Regions from separate parts of the Neotabrizicola sp. VNH66 genome, predicted to be linked through region 2. Evidence: riboswitches for the same ligand, from Rfam matches in the RefSeq annotation. Region 2 holds a riboswitch; each other region holds the start of a gene.
The links. A riboswitch is a leader RNA that binds a small molecule or an ion and turns the genes downstream of it on or off. The one in region 2 is predicted to bind cobalamin.

Region 1 (7,814 bases), on a different contig from region 2:
ACCCAGACGGCGCAGCAGGTCCACCGTCGCGGCCGAGGTATATTCGCCCGCCAGCACCAGATCGGGATGCAGCAGGAACACCTGTTCCGCCCCGCCGCGGTTCGCGGGCCAGGCCGCGGCCTCCTCCGCCATGGAGGAGGACAAAGGATCGGTCGCCAGATGGCTGACCGAGACCAGCTGCCCGGGCGCCGCCAGCATCATGGCGATCTGGTCGGTGCAAAGGTTGATGGAAACGACACGGGCCGGGGCAGCGGGCAAGGGAACGCCCGCCGCCCCGGACCCGATGGCGCCCTGCCCGGCCGCCCCAGACGGCAGCAGGGCACCAAGGGCCGCCAGCGCGGCACAGACCGCCCCGGCGCACCCTGCAAGGCGCAGATCAGAACGAGGTGCGGACGCCCACATAGACCGACCGGCCGGGCTGGGCATAGTTGCGCACCGTCTCATACGTCTCATCGAACAGGTTCTCGACACGCAGATAGGCCGCGGTCGTGTCGTTGACCTCATAGCTGAGCGAGATATTGGCAACGGTGTAGTCCGGCATCTTGGAGGTCGGCGCGGGCCAGATGCCGTTATCGTAGAAATCGGCCACATGCTGGACGGTGAACAGGCCCGACAGCCGGTCCGTCACCTGCGCCTCGACCCCAAGGGTCAGGTCGTGCCGCGGCACCCGAACCGCCACGCTCTCCACCGCGCCCGAAACCGTATAGGCATCGGTATAGGTATAGTTGCCGAACAGGTTCCAGCCTTCTGCAATCTGCGTCTGGCCCGACAGTTCTACCCCTTTGGTGCGGGTCGTGCCGGGCACCTGATTGTAGCTGCCGCCCGCCCACTGGATCTTGTCGTCGATCTCGGTATCGAACAGCGTCGCCTGCAGCGTGGCGCCGTTGCCGAAGGTATATTCGGCCCCCAGCTCGAAACTGCGGCTGGTTTCGGGCTTCAGCGCAGGATTGCCGTAATAGGTGCTGTAAAGCTCATAAAGCGAGGGTGCGCGGAACCCGGTGGAGGCCACGGCGCGGATGATCAGATCATCCGTCGCATGCCAGGCCAGCGCCAGACGACCGGTGTCATAGCCGCCGAAGGTGCTGTGATCGTCATGGCGCAGGGCCAGCGACAGGTCGATCGTGTCATTCGGGGAATAAAGGAGTTCGGCAAAGACCGATTTCGTGGTGGCCTCTCCCGTGTCGATATCGGTAACAATGCCCGACGTGCTGCTGCCGTCAAAGGTTTCCTTGGTGCGGTCCGCGCCCCAGGTCAGGCTGATCTGGTCGTTGGCGGTCCAGCTGCCGTTATAGGCCAGCTGGTCCCGGCTGCCGTCGAAGGTGGTCGTCGAATACCAGCCCGCCGGATAGGCATAGTCCCGTTCCGTCACGGTGCGCGCGAACGAGAGTGCATGGCGGACCGCCCCGGTGTCGAATTCGGCAAAGACCCGGCCGCCCTTCAGCAGCCCGTCTTCGGTGTTCAGCTGGTCGGCGGTCTGATCATCGAATTCGGTAAAGGACTTGCGCCAGATGCCGTTCGCGCCGATCCGGATGTCATCGGTCAGATCGTAGGCGGCATAGAAGGTGACATTGGTCGAGCGGAAGCCGTCATCCTCGGTCCCGCCGGAATAGGCCGAGAAACCGTCGGTTACCGTGCGGCTCACCGAGAACGAGAGTTCCGCCCGCTCCGTCTTGACGCCGACCGAGGCGGTGCCGCTGTAGGTGCCATGCGATCCGGCCTCCAGCGCGATCTCGCCCGCGGTGCCCTCTTCGGTGGCGCGGAAGCTGGTGATCTCGACCACGCCGCCGATCGCCTCGGAGCCGAACAGCGCCGATTGCGAGCCGCGCAGAACCTCGATCCGGCTGATGCCGCCCATCGTGGTGGAACCGAAGTCATAGGCGCATTGGGTGCCCGAAGGGTCTGCCACATCCAGCCCGTCGATGCGGACACCGATATAGGGGCCGGAGAGCCCGCGCAGCCGCAGCGCGGTGGAGGTGCCAAGCCCGCCGTTGCGCGACATCGACACACCGGGAATGCGGGCAAGCTGGCTGGCCACCGAAAGCTCACCCGATTTCTTCAGATCCTCGGCGGTCACCACGTTCACCGTGGCCCCCGTCTCGCTGAGCGAGACAGGCAGGGTCGAGGCGGAGAGCGTGATCGTGCCCAGAAGAACGCTGTCGTCGTCGGTCTGGGCGGTGGCCATGCCACCATGGGTGGCGGCCAGTGCCGCCAGAAGTGCGATGCGCGAGATGCCCTGCATCTGTGGTGTCTCCGGTTCAGCGGGGGACCCGCCGGAAATGCGATCTGCTCCGGGACCATGGGCCGCCAGAACGGTGATACGTCACCTCTGGCGGAAACCCGCCCTCCTCCGCGCACCCCGCGCGGCGGAAAGGGTGATCACCTCGGCAGGTCTCCTGGCTTGCGGGTCTGGGTTTGGACGGGCCTTCCCGGGGAAATCGGCCCCAGTGGCATGTTCCGTCCGCACTCGCCGCTTACAGTTGCGGGGGCAGCCGCGGAGTTGCACCGCGTTCCCTTTTCATCCGGGCAGGCCCGGAACCGAAGGTGCCCCTTCCTGCGGCGGGATCACGGAACTGTCAAGCGCAGCGCAGGCGCAGTGTCGCTGCGCGGGCCGCAGGCGGCGCAATCAGGCCACGGCAGGCCGCATCCCGGCTGGACCGGCCCGGCGGCTGCGGTCAGCATGTCCCCAACAAACAGGAGAATCGGCGATGATCGGAGATCTTGGCGCAACGGATGCCACCGAGCTGGCGGGGCTGGTGGCCCGCCGCGAGGTCAGCCCGGATGAGCTGCTGGATGCCGCGCTGGCCGCGGTTGAAGCGCGCAATCCCGCCATCAATGCGGTCGTGCTGATGCAGGAACAGGTGGCCCGGCGCTCCATCGCGGCGGGCCTGCCGCAGGGTCCCTTCCGGGGCGTGCCGTTCCTGATCAAGGATCTGGGCTGCGAGGCGGTGGATTTTCCCACCCACAACGGCAGCCGGCTGTTCGCCAACACCCGCCACAAGGGCGACAGCAACATCTTCCGCCGCATCCGCGCCACCGGCGTCGTCACCTTCGGCCGCACCACCAGCCCCGAAGGCGGCGTGGGGGCGGCGACAGAATCGGCGGTCTATGGCGGGCCGACACGGAACCCGTGGAACCTTGACCATACCTCGGGCGGGTCTTCGGGCGGCGCGGGAGCCGCGGTGGCGGCGGGGATCGTGGCCTTTGCCCATGGCTCGGACGGCGGCGGATCGGTGCGCATCCCGGCCTCCAGCTGCGGGCTTTTCGGGTTCAAACCCACCCGTGCGCGCCTGCCCGACGGACCTTTCTCAGGCGAGGGCTGGGCGGGCATGGCCATCGACGGCTTCCTGACCCGATCCGTGCGCGACACGGCCACGATGCTGGACGCCTGCGAAGGCGCGGACCTCGGCGCGCCCTATTGGGCGCCGCCCCTTGCCCGCGGCCATGCGCAGGCGATCAGCCGCCCGCCGCGGCGGCTGCGGGTGGCGATCTGCGACACCACCCTGACCGGCCAGCCGATCCACCCCGAAGTGGCCGAGGCGGTCCACGCCGCCGGCCGCCTGCTGGAGGCGCTTGGCCATCACGTCGAACCCGGTCGCCCGGTGGCGGATGTGCCCGGCATGATGCGGGCCTGGACCGATATCGTGGGCGTGGGCAGCGCCCTGTCGATCCGCACCGCGCTGAAAGGCCGGGTGCTGACCGAGGATCTGGTCGAAGCCGTGGGCCGGGGCGCCGTCGCCCATGCCGAGACGCTGCACCCGACCCGCTATCTGGAAGCCGTAGAGGAAATCCATGATTTCGGGCGTGAAATGGCCGCGTTCTTCCGCCCCGAAGACGGGACCGGCCCGGACATTCTGCTGACCGCCACTCTGGCCGAACCGCCCGCCCGCGTGGGCCGCTTCGCCCATAAGACCGAAGATTACGTGGGCTTCCGCATCGGGCCGGGCGGCATTTTCGACTATTCGCCCTTCTGCGCCATCTTCAACGCCAGCGGCCAGCCCGCGGCCAGCCTGCCGCTTGGCTGGTCCTCGGACGGGCTGCCCATCGGCGTGCATCTGGCCGCCCCCTTCGGCGCGGATGAGGAACTGATCGCGCTTTGCGCCGAAATCGAGCGGGCGGCGCCTTGGGCGGCAAAAAGGGCACCGATGGCGGGCTGAGCCCTGCACGATTCGCTTGCCAAGCGGGTCATGCGCCGCCCAATATGATCAAAAGACCGGCAACGGAGAGGCCCCGCCTTGAGCGATGACGTCACCATCTCGGCCCGCCATGTGATCAAGGCCTTCGGACAGGGGGCCGCCGCGGTCCGGGCGCTGGATGATGTCTCGGTCGATATCCGGCGCGGAGAGTTCTTTACCCTCCTCGGCCCCTCCGGCTGTGGCAAGACTACGCTTCTGCGGCTGATCGCCGGGTTTGAAATGCCCACCGGCGGGGAAATCCTGCTGGACGGCACCGATATTTCCACCCTGCCGCCGAACCGCCGCCCGGTGAATACGGTGTTCCAGAGTTATGCCTTGTTCCCGCATCTGACCGTGGCGCAGAACATCGGCTTCGGGCTTGAAATGCTGGGCCGCCCGCGGGCCGAGGTGCGCGCCACGACGGAGCGGATGCTGGCGCTGGTGAAGCTGGAGGCGATGGCCGGGCGCAAGACCAGCCAGCTGTCGGGCGGGCAACAGCAGCGGGTGGCACTGGCCCGCGCCTTGGCCCCGCAGCCGAAAGTCCTGTTGCTGGACGAACCCCTGTCCGCGCTGGACCTGAAGCTGCGCAAGGAAATGCAGACCGAGCTGAAGCGGCTGCAGACCGAGACCGGGATCACCTTCATCTTCGTGACCCATGATCAGGAAGAGGCGCTGACGATGTCCGACCGGATCGGCGTCATGTCGGCGGGCAAGCTGCAACAGGTGGGCGCCCCGCGCGACATCTACACAAGGCCGGTGAACCGCTTCGTGGCCAGCTTCATCGGCGAGACGAACTTTCTGCCCGGGGTGACGGTGCCCGGCGGCGTCAGGCTGGGATCCGGCCCGGTCATCGCCGCCAGCGCCCCGCGGGCAGGCACGGTGACACTGGCCGTCCGGCCAGAACATGTGCGGATCGGCCCCGCGGGGGAAGAGGGCGCCCTGCCCGCCACCGTCTCGGGTGCGGTCTATTTCGGCACTGACACGCATTATCACCTGACCCTGCCCGACGGGGCCGAGGTGGTCGCGCGGGTGCAGTCCGAGGCGACCGGCGGCAATGCGCTGGAGCAGGGCCAGACCGTCGGCCTGCGCTTTGCCCCCGGCGCGGTTCAGGTGCTGGAGGACTGACCGGATGAGCGCCGCCGAAGACCGCGTCATCCGCCAATCCGCCCGCAACGGCTGGCTTCTGTCATTGCCCGCGCTGGTGGTGCTGGCCCTCGCTGCCTCGGGTCCGCTGCTGATCGTGCTGGTCTATTCCTTCCTGACCGCGAACGACACCGGCGGCGTGATCCGCGAACCTTCGGTCGAGGGCTGGATCGCGGTCCTGTTCACCTATGACATCTTCGATGAGGCCTATGTTCTGGCCGATGCGCATCTGACGATCTTCTGGCGCTCAGCCTGGTTGTCGCTGGCCACCACGGCCGTGACCTTCGCCGTGGGATTCCCGACTGCATGGTTCATCGCCACCCAACCGCCCCGCGCGCGGGCCTTCTGGCTGTTCCTGATCACCATTCCGTTCTGGACCAATCTCCTGATCCGCACCTTTGCAATCAACGAAGTGATCCGGAACGAAGGGGTGCTGAACTCCTCGCTCATGGCCATCGGCCTGATCGACCGGCCCATCCCGATCATCTACACCGATACGGCGGTGCTGATCGGGATGGCCTATGTCTATCTGCCGCTGATGGTGCTGCCCCTCTTCGCCGCCATCGACCGCTTCGACATGCGGCTTCTGGAGGCGAGCTATGACCTTTACGCCAGCCGCTGGCGCACGCTGCGGCGGGTGATCCTGCCCATCGTGCGGCCCGGAATCGTGGCGGGCTGCATTCTGGTCTTCGTCCCCTCGCTGGGCGCCTATGTCACCCCGCGCGTGCTGGGCGGCGGCAAGAACATGATGATCGGCAATTTCATCGAGCTGCAGTTCCTGCAGGGCCGCAACTGGCCCCTGGGCGCGGCGCTGTCGATGACCCTGCTGATCGTCGTCATGGCGGCGCTGGTGGTCTATGTCCGCGTCTCGACCAAGGGGGACCGCAGCCATGGCTGAGCGTCATTTCGAGGTCGCGCGCCTGCCGGGCTTTGCCACCGTGGCCATCGCGGCCTTTGTCCTGCTGTATCTGCCGATCGTCACGCTGGTGGCCTATTCTTTCAACGCCTCCAACTCCATCGCTGTCTGGGGCGGGTTCTCGCTGCAATGGTATGGCAAGGCCTGGTCGAACGACATCGTGAAGGCGGCGACCGTGCGGTCGCTGATCATCGCCGTCTCGGCCTCGGCCCTGTCCACCGCGCTGGCCACAATGGCAGCGCTTGGCACCACGCGGCGGCGGGCCTTCAAGGGACAGACCTTCATCTATGTCATGGTCAACCAGCCCCTCATGGTGCCCGAGATCGTGACCGCGGTCGCGCTGATGATCTTCTTCGGGCTGATCAAGGTGGCGACCGGCTGGCAGGGTCTGGGCTATCTGATTGCCGCGCATACCGCCTTCTGCATCCCCTTCGCCTATCTGCCGATCCGCGCCCGGCTGGAGGGGATGGACCTGACGCTGGAAACCGCCGCCGCCGATCTGTACGCCACGCCATGGCAGACCTTCCGCCGGGTGACGCTGCCCATTCTGGCGCCCGGCATCATGGCGGGCGCGATGCTGGCCTTTGTCATCAGCCTGGATGATGTGGTCATCACCGAATTCGTGAAATCCGGGGGACAGGACACGCTGCCCACCTATATGCTGGGGCAGATGCGCCGCGCCATCACGCCCGAGGTCAACGCCATCTCGACCCTGCTTCTGGGCCTGACGGTGGTGCTGCTGACCGCCTTCTTCCTTCTGACGCGCAAGAAGAACTGACAAAACCACAGGGAGACAAAGATGCGCAAACTTCTGACCGCCACCGCGCTGAGCTGCGGCCTTGCCGGCATGGCCGGGGCCGAGGAACTTCAGCTTTACAACTGGGGCAACTACACCAGCCCCGAGCTTCTGGCGAAATTCGAGAAGGAGACCGGGATCAAGGTCGTCGTCACCGATTACGACAGCAACGATGTGGCGCTGGCCAAGGTCGAGGCGGGTGGCGCGGGGTTCGACCTTGTGGTCCCTTCGGCCAATTATGTCCGCTTCTGGGTGGACAAGGGTCTGGTGGTAGAGCTGGACCATGCGAAACTGGCCAATATCGGCAATATCGCCCCGGAATGGATGGATGTGGCCTGGGATCCGGGCCGCAAATTCTCGATCCCGTGGCAATGGGGATCGACGGGGATCGCGGTCAATACCACGGTCTATTCCGGCGACATCAACACTTCGGCGGTGTTCCTTGAGGTTCCGGACGAGCTGAAGGGCAAGATCAACGTCGTGCCCGAAATGTCGGACATCCTGTCGCTGGCGACGATGTATGCCGGGGGCGAGCCCTGCTCGGAAGATGCCGAGGTGATGAAGAAGGTGCGCGACCTTCTGATCGCGGCCAAGCCGGACTGGATTTCCATGGATTACGGCGCGACCGAGCGGCTGTCGAACGGGGACTGGGCGGCCAGCGTAAACTGGAACGGATCGACCATGCGCGCCCGCCTCGCCACCGAGGGCAAGGTGCAATACGGCTATCCGAAGGAGGGCTTTCCGCTGTTCATGGACAGCGTGATGCTGCTGGCCGATGCGAAGAATG
Region 2 (7,814 bases):
TTCGCAAACAGTCTAGCAAACAGGCAAGGCCGCGGTCAAACCCTTGGTGAAACTGGATTGTTGCGGGAAACACTGACGCCTGTGCCGCGGGATTGTGCATTCTCCTGCCGCGGACGGGGTTTCGCCGGGCGGCGGCGCGGCCTAGTCTTGGCCCGTAAACAGGACAGGAGGTGGATATGGATCTGGGAATTCGGGGCAAGCGGGGCATCGTTTGTGCCGCGTCAAAGGGTCTGGGCCGCGGCTGTGCCGAGGCTTTGGCCGAGGCGGGTGTCGATCTGGTGATCTGCGCCCGCGGGCGTGAGGCGCTGGAGGCGACCGCGGCCGAAATCGCCGCGACCCATGGTGTGAAGGTCACGCCCGTGGTGGCCGACATCACCACCGAGGAGGGCCGCGCCGATGTGCTGGCCGCGGCGGGTGGCACGGTGGATATTCTGGTGACGAATGCGGGCGGGCCGCCCCCCGGCCTGTGGTCGGACTGGAGCCGGGAGGATTTCATCCGCGCGCTGGATGCCAATATGCTGACGCCGATCGCGCTGATGCAGGCCACCTTGCCCGCGATGATGGCGCAGGGCTGGGGCCGGGTGGTCAATATCACCTCCGTGTCGGTCCGGGCGCCGGTGGGCGTGCTGGGCCTGTCGAATTCGGCGCGGGCGGGGCTGACCGGATTCGTTGCGGGCACCGCGCGGCAGGTGGCGCCCAAGGGTGTCACGATCAACAACCTTCTGCCCGGCATGCATGCGACCGACCGCGCCACCGCGCTGGATCAGGGCGCGGCGCGCGCGCAGAACATCAGCGAAGAGGACGCCCGCGCCGCCCGCTGGGCCTCGATCCCGGTGGGGCGCTATGGCACGCGGCAGGAATTCGGCGCGGCCTGCGCGTTCCTCTGTTCGCAGCATGCGGGTTTCATGGTGGGCCAGAACATCCTGCTGGACGGCGGCGCGTCGAACATCACCATCTGATGCTTCGGGCGGCGGACGGGTTGAAGCCGGACGGTCGGGCTGCTAGGGCTTTCCCGACGTTTTCACTTGGTGGACATGCCTGACACCCGCCCGCCCCGAGACCAGACGGCCAGACTGGAGCTGCGCCACCTGTCGCGCGCCTTTGGCGGCCGGGCGGTCGTGGATGATGTGTCGCTGACGGTGGCGCCGGGGCAGGTGACCTGCCTCCTCGGCCCCTCGGGTTGCGGCAAATCCACCACCTTGCGGATGATTGCCGGGGTGGAGCGGCTGGATCAGGGCGAGATTCTGATCGACGGCCGCCCGGTCGCCGGCCCCGGCCTGCACCTGCCGCCCGAGGCGCGTGGCGTCGGCCTGATGTTTCAGGACTTTGCCCTGTTCCCGCATCTGACCGTGGCGCAAAACGTGGCCTTCGGCCTGTCCGGCGACCGCGCGGCCAAATCCGCCCGCGTGGATGAGATGCTGGAGCGGGTGAACCTGTCCGGCTTCGGCCCCAAGCATCCGCATCAGCTGTCCGGGGGCGAACAGCAGCGCGTGGCATTGGCCCGCGCGCTGGCACCGCGCCCCGGCGTCATGCTGATGGACGAGCCGTTTTCGGGTCTGGACAACCGGCTGCGCGACGGCATCCGCGACACCACTTTGGACATCCTGAAAGAGGAAGGTGCGGGCGTCCTTCTGGTCACGCATGAGCCGGATGAGGCGATGCGGATGGCCGATGAAATCGCCCTGATGCGCGGTGGCCGGGTGGTGCAGCGCGGCGCGCCCTATAATGTCTATAACGCGCCCGCGGACCGGGCGGCGGCGGCGTTCTTCAGCGATATCAACGTGATCCGCGGCACCAGCCGGGGGGCGCTGACCGAGACGCCCTTTGGCGCCTTCCTGACGCCCGGGCACCGGGACGGGGCGCCGGTGGAAATCGTCATCCGGCCGCAGCATCTGAAGATCGACTTCGACCGCGCGGGCCGCGGCCCGAACCCCACGCCGCAGGACGGCACGCCCGCCCGCGGCACCGTGCTGCGCGCCCGCTTCATGGGCCATGAATCGCTGGTGGAATTCGGCATGGACCATGACGGATCGCGGCTGACGGCGGCGGTGCCCGGCGTGTTCCTGCCCAGGACCGGCACGGCCTTGTGGCTGATGATCCGGCGGGACCGCTGCTTCGTCTTTCCGGCCTGACCGGCGGCCTCAGGCCTCGATGAAGCTGACACCGGGGATGTCGCGGATCACGCGGATGTCGTCCTGATAGCGGGCGGTCAGTTCGGCCACCAGATCGGGCGTCCAGCCGGGCAGGGTGAAGGACATTTCCACCCGGTCCTCCAGCGCGAATTTCTCCAGAAAGGCCGAGACGATGCGGCGGCGCTGCTGGACCGAGGCGGGCGGATGGCTGGTCATGTAATTGCGCATCCGCGCCAGCCCGTCGGGCGACATGATCAGCGACAGAAGTTCGTCGGTATCTTCCAGAACGGTGCCGTCGTCATGGCCCGAAACCGCCTGCAGCACTTCTGGCCAGATCAGCGGCGTGTCTTCATCGGCCCAGATGACCAAGGGCACCCCGGGGTTCTGGGCCACGATCTGGCGCACCACATCGGACCAGCGGATCTGCAAGGGATCGGTGCCCTCGAAGAATTCCTCATGGCTCTTGGCCTTCTGCTTTTCGAACAGCGCCGGAAGGAATGTGGCGGGGTTGCGGATCGCCAGATGAAACTCTGCCTCGATCTGCGGGAAAATCTGGGTGAAGGCGCGGATGCGTTCCCCGGCAAAGCTGTAAAGCTGGCCGCGCAGCGCCCATTGCGGAAAGGACAAGAAGCTTTCCCAGGACAGGATCAGCCGGTCGGCCACATCCTCGTCCATGATCTGCTCCAGCACGAGGGCCTGCGTTTCCACCGTGGCGGCGGCGCCTTTCAGCTGCACCGCCGTATCGCGCAGCAATTTGCGATAGCGGGTGGGCGCGGGCACCACGATGCCCTGTTCGGCCAGAACGCCCCGGTTCTTCAGCAGGCAGCGGATCAGCCGCTCTTCATCGGTGCAATGGGCGCCAAGGTGATAGACGATGCGCATTCGGGCCTGCTTTGTCATTCTTCACGCGCGGCCCGGGCGGGCGCGGCTTTGCGCTGAATATACGGGGTTTTCTTTACAGGGGAACCGCTTTCCTGTAGCGGAAGGGTCACGATGGCCGAGCAAATCCGTCAACTTCGCGCCCGCCGCCTGCGCGCCCCCGCCCTGCGTCCCGATGTCTGGACGCTGGGCGCGGGGCTGATCGCGCTTCTGGTGCTGGCGCCGGTGGCGGCGGTCCTCTGGATTGCGGCCAACCCGACCGAGAACATCTGGCCGCATCTGACGGCCACGGTGCTGCCGCGCTACATCGGCACCACGCTGATGCTGATGGCGGGGGTGGCGGCGCTGACGGCGGCGGCGGGCACCGGCGCCGCCTGGCTGGTCACGATGTATGATTTTCTCGGGCGGCGCTGGCTGAACCATGCGCTGCTGTTTCCCATGGCGATCCCGGCCTATGTGGGGGCCTATGCTCTGGTCGATGTGCTGGATTATGCCGGGCCGGTGCAGGCCGGGCTGCGGGCGGCCTTTGGCTGGACTTCGGCCCGGGATTACTGGTTCCCGCAGACCCGGTCTTTGTGGATGGCGGTGCTGGTCTTCTCGGCCGCGCTGTATCCTTACGTCTATCTCCTGGCCCGTGCGGCCTTCCGCGAGCAGTCGGGCTGCACGTGGGAGGTGGCGCGCGCCCTTGGCCGCGGGCCGTGGGCCTTGTTCTTCCGGGTGGGCCTGCCCTTGGCGCGGCCCGCGGTGGCGGCGGGTGTCGCGCTGGTGATGATGGAGACTGTGGCCGATTACGGCACGGTCTATCATTTCGGGGTGCAGACGCTGACCACCGGCATTTTCTCCACCTGGCTGAATGGCGGCAATGCCGGGGGCGCGGCGCAGATCGCGGGCGTGGCTTTGTTCCTGATCTTCCTGCTGGTCGCTTTGGAGCGGGTGTCGCGCCGCAATGCGCGGTTTCACCGGATGGGCCGGGCGCAGCGTCCGGTCACGCGGATGCAGCTTGGCGCGGGGCAGGGGGCGGCGGCCTTCCTGCTGTGCCTGATCCCCTTTGCCGCCGGGTTCCTGCTGCCGGTGGGGGTGATGCTGCATCTGGCCGCGCAGGCGCCCGCGCATTGGCTGGCGCCGGGTCTGTTCAGGGCGCTGGCGAATACGCTGATCTCGGGCGGCACGGCGGCGGCGCTGACGGTGGGGATGGCACTGTTTCTGGTCTATGGCCTGCGGCTTTCGGGGCGCGCGGGCGTGCGCGCGGTGCTGCCCCTGACGACTTTGGGCTATGCTACGCCCGGCGCGGTGCTGGCGATCGGGCTTTTGCTGCCCTTGGCCGGGCTGGACCACAAGCTGGCCGATGCGGTGCTGGCGCTGTCCGGGCATGACCCGGGGCTGATGATCACCGGGACGGCAGCGGCGCTGGTGGTGGCCTATGTCGTCCGCTTCTTCGGCGTGGCGCAGGGGGCGGTCGATTCCGCCTTTGACCGGGTGTCGCCCAACCTGCCGATGGCCGCGCGGTCCTTGGGTCGCGGCGCGGGCGGCACGCTGACGGCAGTCTATCTGCCGATGATGCGCGGATCTGTGCTGACGGCGCTGCTGATCGTCTTTGTCGATTGCGTCAAGGAACTTCCCGCGACGCTGCTGCTGCGGCCGTTCAACTACAACACGCTGTCCACCCGGATGTTCGAACTGTCCTCGCTGGAGCGTCTGTCCGAAGCCGCGCCGGCCGCCCTGCTGGTGGCATTGGTCGGGCTGGCGGCGGTCGCCGTGGTGGCCCGCGCCAACCGCGACTGAAGGCGTTTTTCGCAGAAGTCTTTTCCCGTCGTCGTCCTGTCGGAATTGTCGCATTCCGCCGCTGCGGTGCAGCTATCCTGTCAGGGCAAAAGGTGCCGCTGGCGACAGCGGAGAATTGGGAAGCCGGTGCAAGACCGGCGCTGCCCCCGCAACGGTGACGGATGGGGGATGCGGCAAGAGCCACTGGGAGGAGACCTGGGAAGGCGCCGCATCCGGGGGAAACCCGCCCGCCGCGAGCCCGGAAACCAGCCTTTCGCAGGAAAAACCAGCCGCGGGGTGCGGTGGGGCGGCGCGTGGTCTTTTCCGACGCGGCCGTTTCCGGCACCCTGCATGTCAGATCACCCCCGCGCGGGACGGCGCGGGCCCAGGAGGACCCGATGCGTTCGGCCCAGGAAACCCTTGCCCTGATCGGGGGCCGCAAACCCGATTTCGCGCTGGAGCGTGACCTTTACTGCGATCCCGGCGTCTATCAGCAGGATCTGGAGCAGGTCTGGTACAAGGAATGGCTGTTCGCCGTCCCCGCCTGCGAACTGGCCAAGCCGGGCGCCTATGCCACGATGCAGGTGGGCGCCTATCCGGTGGTCATCATCCGCGGCAAGGACAACCGCATCCGTGCCTTCCATAACGTCTGCCGCCACCGTGGCCAGCGGCTCTGCGCCAAGGACAACGGCTCCACCCAGAACCTTGTCTGCCCCTATCACCAATGGACCTATGACCTTGAGGGCAAGCTGATCTATGCCCGCGACATGGGCGAGGATTTCGACGCCTCGAAATACGGGCTGAAGAAGGTGCATTGCGTCGATCTGGGCGGCGTCATCTATGTCTGTCTGGCCGAGGTGCCGCCCCCGATCGCCGATCTGGCCCGCGCTGCCATGCCCTATCTGGCGCCCTCGGGTCTGGCGGATGCCAAGGTGGCCTATTCCTCGACCATCGTGGAAAAGGGCAACTGGAAGCTGGTGATGGAGAACAACCGCGAGTGCTATCATTGCGGCGGCTCTCACCCCTCGCTCTGCCGCACCTATTCCGACAATCCGCGGATGACCGCGATGGACGGCCCCGACAGCGCCAGCCCCGACATTCTGGACCACTGGAAACGGTGCGAGGCCGCGGGCCTGCCGTCGCGCTTTGTGAATGCCGCCGACTTCCAGTGGCGTCTGGCGCGGATTCCGCTGCTGAACAACGCCGAAAGCTATACGATGAGCACGGAACACGCCGTCGAAAAGCGCATGGGGACGATGCCCTTTTACGATGCGGGCAGCCTTCTGATGTATCACTACCCGAACACCTGGAACCACTTTCTGGGCGATCATGCCATCGTCTTCCGGGTGCTGCCGATCAGCCCCACGGAAACGCAGGTCACGACGAACTGGCTGGTCCACAAGGACGCGGTCGAGGGCGTGGATTACCAGCTGCCGAACCTGACCGAGGTCTGGATCAACACCAATGACGAAGACCGTCAGGTGGTCGAGGAAAACCAGAAGGGCATTCTCTCGCCCGCCTATGAGCCCGGCCCCTATTCCCGCATTCAGGAGGAAGGCGTGATCCAGTTCGTCGACTGGTATTGCAACCTCATGACCCGGCGCCTGTCGCCGCGTCCGGCGATGGCGGCGGAATAAATGGCAAAGTCGCGCCTGAACTGGACCAAGGAGCCGTGGTCGGACAGCGAACTGCTGGAATGCGCCATGGTGGTGCCGGAAACCGACGACACCGCCACCTTCACCTTTCGCGCGCCTTCGGGCGCGTGGTTCGACTATCAGCCGGGCCAGTTCGTGACGCTGGACCTTCCCGTGCCGGGCGGCAATGTGCAGCGGACCTATACGATCTCGTCCAGCCCCTCACGCCCCTTGTCGATCAGCGTGACGGTGAAGGCGCAGGCCACCAGCATCGGCACCCGCTGGATGCTGGACCATCTGAAGCCCGGCATGAAGATCAAGGCCTATGGGCCGTCGGGCATCTTCTCCTCGCACCGGCATCCGGCGAAGAAGCACCTGTTCATCTCGGCCGGGTCGGGCATCACGCCGATGATGTCGATGACAACCTGGGCCTGGGATTCGGGCGAGATGCCGGACATCATCTTTGTCCATGCCGCCCGGCGCCCCTCGGAAATCCTGCTGCGCAAGCGGCTTGAAGGCTTTGCCGACCGCGTGCCGGGCCTGAAGCTGCGCTTCACGGTCGAGGAGCCGGACCCGTTCCAAAGCTGGCCGGGCTATCAGGGTCGCCTGAGCCAGATCATGCTGGGCCTGATGGCGCCGGATTATCTGGAGCGGGAGGTGTTCTGCTGCGGCCCCGAACCCTTCATGCAGGCCGTGCGCGAGATGCTGGTCTCCCTGGGTTTCGACATGGCGCATTACCATCAGGAAAGCTTTGGCGCGCCGGTGAAGTCGGAGGCCGATGCGCCGGTGATCGACGATGTGGTGCCCGATGCCGGGGCCGGGGCCGAGATTGCCTTCTCCCGCTCTGGCAAGACCGTGCCCTGCGCCGAGACGGATACCGTGCTGGGCGTGGCAAAACGGTCGGGTCTGAACATCCCCTCGGGCTGCACCTTCGGTCTCTGCGGCACCTGCAAGGTGAAGAAGACCGCCGGAGAGGTGCATATGGTCCATAACGGCGGCATTTCCGACGAGGATATTGCCGAGGGCTGGATCCTCGCCTGTTGCTCCAACCCCTTGGGCAAGGTCACGGTCGAGGTTTGATACCCGCGTGACGTGTGCGCCGGTCAGGCCGGGGCAGGTGGCTTTCTGCGTCAAACCCCGGGTGGAGGGCTGCAAGCCTCATCCGCCCCGGTGATGAAAGCCGCTGCCGCGCTTCTGTGCGGCGGCGGCTGCGGATTGCGCAAGCCTGTGACTGGGGATGGGGGGCGAGGGCCGGACCGCCGTTCGGGGGGCTCCGGACTTTTGCCGCAGCCGTTGGCAGGTGTCCGGTCGCCGCGCTGGCGACCACCGCTGATGGGCTGAAAACACTTTCCGGAATGCAGCAGGCAAATTCTGTCCGCCCGCTTTCGATCTCGCGCGGTGCGGGTGG
Region 3 (7,814 bases), on a different contig from region 2:
GCGGCTGGTCGCTTGTCGGCGGCACGGCGCTGTTCCGGCTCTATGATACGCCCTCGGCCGGGGAGGCACAGACCGACCTCGCCCGCCACCGGGTCTGGAGCCGCATCTTCCCGTGGTCCCCGACGCTGATCCGGCTTGGCCTTCCGGGGAGCGAGGCCGAATGGGCGCAGGTCGCCCCCGCCTTCACCCCCGGCTTTGCCGCGCCCTAACGGGCCAGCGCCAGAAGGCCCGGCACGTCCAGATGCGCCTCCAGATGCGCAGCAAGGGCGTCCAGCACAGCCTCTATCCCCGCTGCATAGGCCAGCCCCGAAGAGGCCGCGCCAAGCTGCGCCAGCCAGGCTGCGCGGAACGCGTCGTCGGTGAAAAGCCCGTGCAGATAGCTGCCGGTCACCCGGCCATCCGGGCTGGTCGCGCCCTCGGGCCGCCCGTCCAGCAGGGCGAAGGGCCGGGTGCAATCCGCGCCCCCGGTCCGGCCGATGTGGATCTCATATCCCTCGACCGGCAGACCGCTGGCGCAATGGGTGGCGGCAGAGCGGGTCAGCCGCTTGTCCGCCGTCATCACCGTCTCGACCTCCAGAAAGCCAAGGCCCGGGGTCACGCCCGCCGCGCCCTCGATCCCCTCCGGATCGGCCACCGTCCGGCCCAGCATCTGATAGCCACCGCAGATGCCAAGGATATGGCCGCCCCGCCGCCGGTGGGCGGCCAGGTCGATGTCCCAGCCCTGCGCGCGCAGAAAGGCCAGATCGCCGCGGGTGGATTTCGACCCCGGCAGGATCACCAGCCGCGCATCGCCCGGAATGGCACGGCCCGGCAGCACCATCTCGACCGTGACGCCCGGCTCCTGCTTCAACGGATCAAGGTCGTCGAAATTCGCGATCCGCGACAAAGCAAGGCAGGCGATCTTCACCCCGCCGCCCCGCCCGTTGCCGGTCAGATCCAGTGCATCTTCGGCCGGAAGTCGCCCGGCCCCGTGGAACCACGGCAGCACCCCGAACCCGCGCCAGCCGGTGCGCGCCGCGATCAGCGCATAGCCATCGTCAAACAGCCGCGGATCGCCGCGGAACTTGTTGATCAGAAAGCCCTGCACCATGGCGGCATCTTCGGGGTCCAGAATGGCCTGCGTGCCGATGATCTGCGCGATCACCCCGCCCCGGTCGATGTCCCCCGCCAGCACGACCGGCACATCCGCGGCCCGGGCAAAGCCCATATTGGCAATATCGGCGCGGCGCAGGTTCACCTCGGCGGGGCTGCCCGCCCCTTCGACGATCACCAGATCCGCCTGCGCCTTCAGCCGGGCAAAGCTTTCCAGCACCGCCCCCATAAGCCGCGGCTTCAGCGCCGGATAATCCGCTGCCCGCGTGGTGGTCAGCCGCCGCCCCTGCACCACCACCTGCGCGCCGGTGTCCGTCTCCGGCTTCAGGAGGACCGGGTTCATGTCGGTCAGCGGCGCCACCCCGCAGGCCAGCGCCTGCAGCGCCTGCGCCCGCCCGATCTCGCCCCCGTCCGCCGTCACCGCGGCATTGTTCGACATGTTCTGCGGCTTGAACGGCAGCACCCGCAGCCCGCGCAACCGCGCCGCCCGGCACAGCCCCGCCACCAGCATCGACTTGCCCACATTCGACCCGGTGCCCTGAATCATCAGCGCCCGCATCATCGGCCCCCTTGGCGCGGGTTGACACTGCGGGAGCCTCCGGCGGGGATATTTATCGCCAAGATAAAGGCAGCGTCACAGGTCGGCAGCCGCACCTCGGGCCGTTTGCACGGGGGAGGCGCGGCGCCTTTACCTTGGACGGTCATCGGGATCCCTCCCTGTACCGTGTCCCGACCATGGCGCCAAAAGGTTAAGAAACCTTTGCCTTTATCTTGGCACAAATATCCTGGGGGTCCGGGGGTGAAGCCCCCGGCCTTGGCCGCAGGCACCCCCGGCATCAGAATTCCACCCCCGGCTGCGCCTTGATCCCGTCGCGGAACGGATGCTTCACCACCGCCATCTCGGTCACCAGATCGGCCATCCCGATCAGCTCGGGCTTCGCGTTGCGGCCGGTCAGGCAGACATGGGTCATCGGCGGCTTTTCATCGCGCAGGAAGGCCGCGACCTCGGCCACATCCAGATAGTCATAGCGCAATGCGATGTTGATCTCGTCCAGAAGGACGAAGCGGATCGCCGGGTCGCGGATCAGCGCTTTCGCCTTCGCCCAGCCCGCCCGGGCCGCCGCCACATCGCGGGCGCGGTCCTGGGTTTCCCAGGTGAAGCCCTCTCCCATGGCGTGGAACTGGCACAGATCCCCGAAATGCGTGGTCAGAAGCTGCCGCTCGCCGGTGTCCCAGCTGCCCTTGATGAACTGCACCACGGCGCAGGGCATGCCATGGGCGATGCAGCGCAGGATCATGCCGAAGCCGGACGACGACTTGCCCTTGCCCGGCCCGGTATGGACAAGGATCAGCCCCTTTTCGCCGGTCTTTCCTTCCATCATCCGGTCGCGGGCGGCCTTGATCTTCGCCATTTTCGCGGCATGGCGGATGTCGGCAACGGTGCTGGTGTCGCGGCTGTCTTCGGCCATGTCGGCGGCGCTCCTTGACTTTCGGCGGGCCTTGGCCTTTCTGGGGGCCAAGCTGGTTCCTGTCTATGACAGGCGAAGAGGGAATGCGAGTAGGCCCCCAAAGGGCCAAGGCGCAGCCGCCCCCGCGACCGTGACCGGAGTTGTGCCCTTCCAATGCCACTGGCCTCGCGGCCGGGAAGGCGGACGGGCCGGGCCCAAAGCCCGCTCCGCAAGCCGGGAGACCTGCCAGCTTTGGATCTTTTCGGGCGGACGGGGTGTTCCGCGACCGGAGACTGCTGCGGCGTCTCTGCGCGCCCGTCGTTGTCCCGGCCGTATTCCCCCTTTTCGCCCCCCTGCGGAGGGCAGGCGGTATGACGGTAAGACTGCTGGTCTGTGCGACCTGCCGGGCGGGAGAGGCCGTGGAAGACGGCCGTCCCGTGCCGGGCGCGCGCCTTGCCGCCGCGCTGGAGGCGGGCGGTGCCCCCGATGGCGTGGCCCTTCAGCGGGTGGAATGCCTGTCCGCCTGCGGGCAGGGCTGCGCCGTCGCGCTCTGCGCCCCGGGGCGCTGGTCCTATGTCTATGGCCGCCTGACCGAGGCCGACGCCCCCGACATCCTGACCGGGGCCGCGGCCTATGCCGCCGCGCCCGACGGGCTGGTGCCGTGGCGCGAGCGGCCCGCGATTTTCCGCAAGCAGTCGCTTGCCCGTCTTCCCCCGATCGGAGAGCCTGAATGACCGACCTTGCCAAGATTCCCGTTTCCGTCATCACCGGCTTTCTCGGTTCCGGCAAGACGACGCTGATCCGCCATCTGATGCAGAACCCGCAGGGGCGGCGGCTGGCGGTTCTGGTCAATGAATTCGGCACGCTTGGGGTGGATGGCGACATCCTAGCCGCCTGTGCCGATGAAAACTGCCCGGCGGAGAATATCGTCGAGCTGGCGAACGGCTGCATCTGCTGCACCGTCGCCGACGACTTCATCCCCACGGTCGAGGCGCTTTTGGCGCTGCCCACGCGACCCGATCACATCCTGATCGAAACCTCGGGCCTTGCGCTGCCGAAGCCGCTGCTGAAAGCGTTCGACTGGCCCGCGATCCGGTCGAAGATCACCGTCGATGGCGTGATCACCCTGGCCGATGCCGAGGCGGTGGCGGCAGGCCGCTTTGCCCCCGATCCGGCCGCGGTGCAGGCGCAGGCCCTGGCCGACCCGGGCGTCGATCATGAAACCCCGCTGTCCGAGGTGTTTGAGGATCAGATCGCCTGCGCCGACATCGTTCTGCTGTCCAAGGCCGATCTGGCGGGCGAGGCGGGGCTTGCCGCCGCACGTGCCGTGGTGGAGGCCGAAGCGCCCCGCCGCCTGCCGATCCTCGCCATGAGCGAGGGCGTGATCGACCCGGCGGTGATCCTTGGGCTGCATGCCGCCGCCGAAGACGACCTTGCCGCCCGCCCCAGCCACCATGACGGCGCCGATGACCATGAGCATGATGACTTCGACAGCACGGTGATCGACTTGCCCGAAATTGCCGATCCCGAGGCGCTGGCCGAAGGCATCCGCCGTCTGGCGCGCGAACAGCACATCCTGCGGGTGAAGGGCCATGTCGCCGTGACGGGGCGGCCGATGCGCCTGCTGGTGCAGGCCGTGGGCGAACGGGTGCGCCATCAGTTCGACCGGCCCTGGGGCGATGCGCCCCGGCACTCGCGGCTGGTGGTGATCGCCGAGCATGACCACATCGACCCGGTGGCCATCCGCGCGGCTCTGGCGCAATCCGGGGTCTGAGGCGCCGCGATGCATGTTGTCTTCCGCGAAAGCCACGGGCTGGAGGAAACCGCAGTGCCCACCGATCTGCGGCAATCGCCCGCCGATCTGCTGGTCCTGTCGTTTTCCGACAGCGACCTTGGTGCCTTCGCGGCGGGCTGGCACCGGGCGCGGACGGCGGGCCAGCCGCTGCCCGGCTTGCGGCTGGCCAATCTGGTGGCGCTGCGGCATCCGGTTTCGGTGGACACATGGGCCGAGGCGACGGCGGCAGGCGCGCGCGGCATTCTGGTGCGGCTGATCGGCGGGGCGGGCTACTGGTCCTACGGGCTGGCCACCTTGCAGGATCTGGCCCGCCGCCGTGGCATTGCGCTGGCCGTGCTGCCCGCCGACGGGCGCGAGGATACGGCGCTGGACGCGGCTTCGACCCTGCCCGTCTCGACCCTGCGGCGGTTGCAGGCTTTGTGCGATGCCGGGGGCGCCGTGGCCGCACAGGCGGCGCTGGCGCAACTGTCGCTGGCGGCGGGCCTGTTTGCCGGACCGGTCCGCGGCGCCAAGACGGTGCCGGAGTTCGGCTGGTATGACCCCGCGCTTGGCGTGACGGCGGGGCCTGTGCCGGGCGACCGCCCCGCCGGTGTGGTCTTCTACCGCAGCTATCTGACCGCGGCCGATACCGCCCCGTCGGATGCGGTGATCCGCGGATTGCGTGACCGCGGATTTGCCGCGCAGGGGCTGTTCGTGCCCTCGCTGAAGGCGCCGGGCGCGGCGGACTGGTTGAGCGGCGCACTGGCGGGGTTGCGCCCGGAGCTGATCTTCAGCCTGACCGCCTTTTCCGCCCGGGGTGAGGACGGAGGCTCGCCGTTGGACGGGCCGGGTTGTCCGGTGTTCCAGCTGGCGCTGTCCACGGCCCGGCGGCGGGACTGGGCCGGGTCAGAGCGCGGGCTGTCGCCCGCCGATCTGGCGATGCATGTCGTCCTGCCTGAGGTGGACGGCCGGATTTTCGCCGGCGTGGCCAGCTTCAAATCCCCCGGCCCGCGCGATCCGGATCTGGAATTCTCGCGGTTCTCCCACCGGCCGGAGGAGGACCGGATCGCCGCTGCGCTGGACCGGGCGCAGGGCTGGCACCGTCTGGCGCAGACCCCGCCCGCGGCGCGGCAGCTGGCGCTGGTGCTTTCCACCTATCCCGGCCGGGCGGATCAGATCGCCCATGCCGTGGGGCTGGACGCCCCGGCCTCGGCCCGGGCGGTGCTGGCGGCGCTGCAAGGGGCGGGCTATGCCACCGCGCCGGCCGCGCCACTGATCCCCGCGCTTTTGTCCGAAACCCTGCGCTGGCCGCTGGCGGACTACCGCGCTGCGCTGGACCGCCTGCCCGCGGCGCTGCGCGACGATCTGGCCGCCGCATGGGGCGCGCCCGAGGCGGACCCGGCCTGCCGCGACGGCGCCTTTCACTTCGCCGCCACCCGGCGCGGCGCGGTTCTGGTGGCGCTGCAGCCGGAGCGGGGCGATCGCCCCGTTCGTGGGGAAGATTATCACGACCTGTCCCGCGTCCCGCGCCATGGTTACGTGGCCTTCTACCTGTGGCTTCAGGCACAGGGCCTGCATGCGGCGATCCATATGGGTGCGCATGGCACGCTGGAATGGCTGCCGGGCAAGGCGGTGGCTTTGTCGGCGACCTGCTGGCCCGGTGTGCTGGCCGGTGCCTTGCCCTTCGTCTATCCGTTCATCGTCAATGACCCGGGCGAGGCCGCGCAGGCCAAGCGGCGGATCGGTGCGGTCACGCTGGGCCATCTGCCGCCGCCGCTGGCCCCTTCGCGCCTGCCCGTCGCGCTGGAGGGGCTGGAGCGGCTGCTGGACGAATATTCCACCGCGGACGGGCTGGACCCCTCCCGCCGCCGCCGTCTGATCGCCGACATCCGGAGCTTGGCCGCGGCTTTGGGGATCGAAGACGATCTCGCCCTCCCGCGGGAGGCGACACCGGCCGAAGCGATCACCCGGATCGACCGTTTCGTTTGTGACCTGAAGGACAGCCGTTTCGGTGACGGGCTGCATGTCTATGGCGACGGGGCCGGAGAGATGGCGGGGCTGCTGGCCGCACTGGATGGCCGGTTCGTGTCGCCGGGGCCGTCCGGCTCTCCGCACCGCGGGCGGGCGGATGTGGTGCCGACCGGGCGCAACCTCTATGCGGTGGACCCCCGCGCTGTGCCGACACCGGGCGCCCATGCGCAGGGGGTGAAACTGGCCGAAGAGCTGCTGCGCCGCCATTTGCAGGACCACGGCGACTGGCCGCGCGGGCTGGTGGTGGATCTCTGGGGATCGGCCTCGATGCGGACGGCGGGCGAGGAATTCGCCATGGCGCTGCATCTGGCGGGGCTGGTGCCGGTCTGGGATGCGGCCTCGGGCCGGGTGACGGGGGTGGAGGTTGTGCCGCTGGCCCTGCTGGGCCGCCCCCGCATCGACGTGACACTGCGCGTCTCCGGCCTGTTCCGCGACGTGTTTCCCGGGCTGGCGCAGATGTTCGAACTGGGTGCAGGCGCACTGGCCCTGCGGGACGAGGGGGCGGCGGACAATCCCTATGCCCTGCGGGTGCCCCGCGTCTTTGGTCCGAAGCCCGGACAATATGGGCTGGGGATGGCGGGCGTGGCGGAGGATTACACCGGACAGGGCCGCGCCGCCGCGGGTGAGGCCTGGCTGGCGCAATCCGCCTGGGCCGTCGACGCGCAGGGAGACATCGCCCCCGCCCGCGCCGCGCTGGAGGATCGGCTGCGCGGGGCCGATGCCTTTGTCCATGTGCAGGACCTGCCCGAGACGGATCTGCTGATGGCCCCCGATTATGCCGCGCATGAAGGCGGCTTTGCCGCGGCCCGTTCGCATCTGGGGCTGGAGGGGGCAGCACTCTATCACCTTGACGCGACACGGCCCGAAGCGCCGCGCGCCCGCGCCCTGACCGAAGAGATTGCGCGCGTGGTCCGCGCCCGGGCCGCCAACCCGGACTGGGCCGCGGGCATGATGCGCCACGGGTTCCGCGGCGCGGCCGAGATCGCGGCCACGCTGGACAACATGGCCGCCTTTGTCCATCTGGCGCAGGCGGTGCCGCCGCATCTGTTCGACCTCTATCACGCGGCCACTCTGGGCCGGGAGGAGGTTGCAGCCTTCATGTCCCGCGAAAATCCCGCCGCTCTGGCGGCCCTGCGGGGGCGGTTCGCGGCCCTGCGCGCGGCGGGCCTGTGGCACAGCGCGCGCAACGCCCGGCATGACGGAGAGCGGTTGTGAGCGGGCCGGTCATTCAGGGCTGGTGCCCCGGCGCGCTGCGGCCCATGCCGTCGGGCGACGGGCTGGTGGTGCGGGTGCGGCCCCATGCCGGGCGGCTGTCCCCCGCGCAGGCGGCGGGGATTGCCGCGGCCGCGGCGGCCTGTGGCAACGGGCTGATCGACCTCTCCGCCCGCGGGAATCTGCAACTGCGCGGCGTGCGGCCGGAGCGCCATGCCACGCTGATTGCCGACCTGTCCGCCCTTGGCCTGATCGAC

Region 1: it holds a riboswitch for cobalamin, as region 2 does, so the genes downstream of both, ACO2Q5_RS12745 (TonB-dependent receptor plug domain-containing protein) here and ACO2Q5_RS01915 (aromatic ring-hydroxylating oxygenase subunit alpha) in region 2, are expected to answer to the same signal.
Region 3: it holds a riboswitch for cobalamin, as region 2 does, so the genes downstream of both, ACO2Q5_RS14850 (DUF1636 family protein) here and ACO2Q5_RS01915 (aromatic ring-hydroxylating oxygenase subunit alpha) in region 2, are expected to answer to the same signal.

The regions. Positions count from the first base shown of each region.
Region 1 covers NZ_JBMSDW010000008.1:4,613-12,426, forward strand. Annotated here, with positions in the region: gene ACO2Q5_RS12740 (ABC transporter substrate-binding protein) at 1-258, opposite strand, end outside; gene ACO2Q5_RS12745 (TonB-dependent receptor plug domain-containing protein) at 377-2,239, opposite strand; cobalamin riboswitch at 2,367-2,555, opposite strand; gene ACO2Q5_RS12750 (amidase) at 2,706-4,154, shown strand; gene ACO2Q5_RS12755 (ABC transporter ATP-binding protein) at 4,233-5,297, shown strand; gene ACO2Q5_RS12760 (ABC transporter permease) at 5,302-6,213, shown strand; gene ACO2Q5_RS12765 (ABC transporter permease) at 6,206-7,009, shown strand; gene ACO2Q5_RS12770 (extracellular solute-binding protein) at 7,031-7,814, shown strand, end outside.
Region 2 covers NZ_JBMSDW010000001.1:373,099-380,912, reverse strand. Annotated here, with positions in the region: gene ACO2Q5_RS01935 (SDR family oxidoreductase) at 177-959, shown strand; gene ACO2Q5_RS01930 (ABC transporter ATP-binding protein) at 1,035-2,132, shown strand; gene ACO2Q5_RS01925 (hypothetical protein) at 2,142-3,014, opposite strand; gene ACO2Q5_RS01920 (ABC transporter permease) at 3,126-4,793, shown strand; cobalamin riboswitch at 4,867-5,061, shown strand; gene ACO2Q5_RS01915 (aromatic ring-hydroxylating oxygenase subunit alpha) at 5,171-6,409, shown strand; gene ACO2Q5_RS01910 (2Fe-2S iron-sulfur cluster-binding protein) at 6,410-7,486, shown strand.
Region 3 covers NZ_JBMSDW010000010.1:34,615-42,428, reverse strand. Annotated here, with positions in the region: gene cobD (threonine-phosphate decarboxylase CobD) at 1-209, shown strand, start outside; gene ACO2Q5_RS14860 (cobyric acid synthase) at 206-1,651, opposite strand; gene cobO (cob(I)yrinic acid a,c-diamide adenosyltransferase) at 1,929-2,561, opposite strand; cobalamin riboswitch at 2,598-2,805, shown strand; gene ACO2Q5_RS14850 (DUF1636 family protein) at 2,912-3,274, shown strand; gene cobW (cobalamin biosynthesis protein CobW) at 3,271-4,314, shown strand; gene cobN (cobaltochelatase subunit CobN) at 4,324-7,560, shown strand; gene cobG (precorrin-3B synthase) at 7,557-7,814, shown strand, end outside.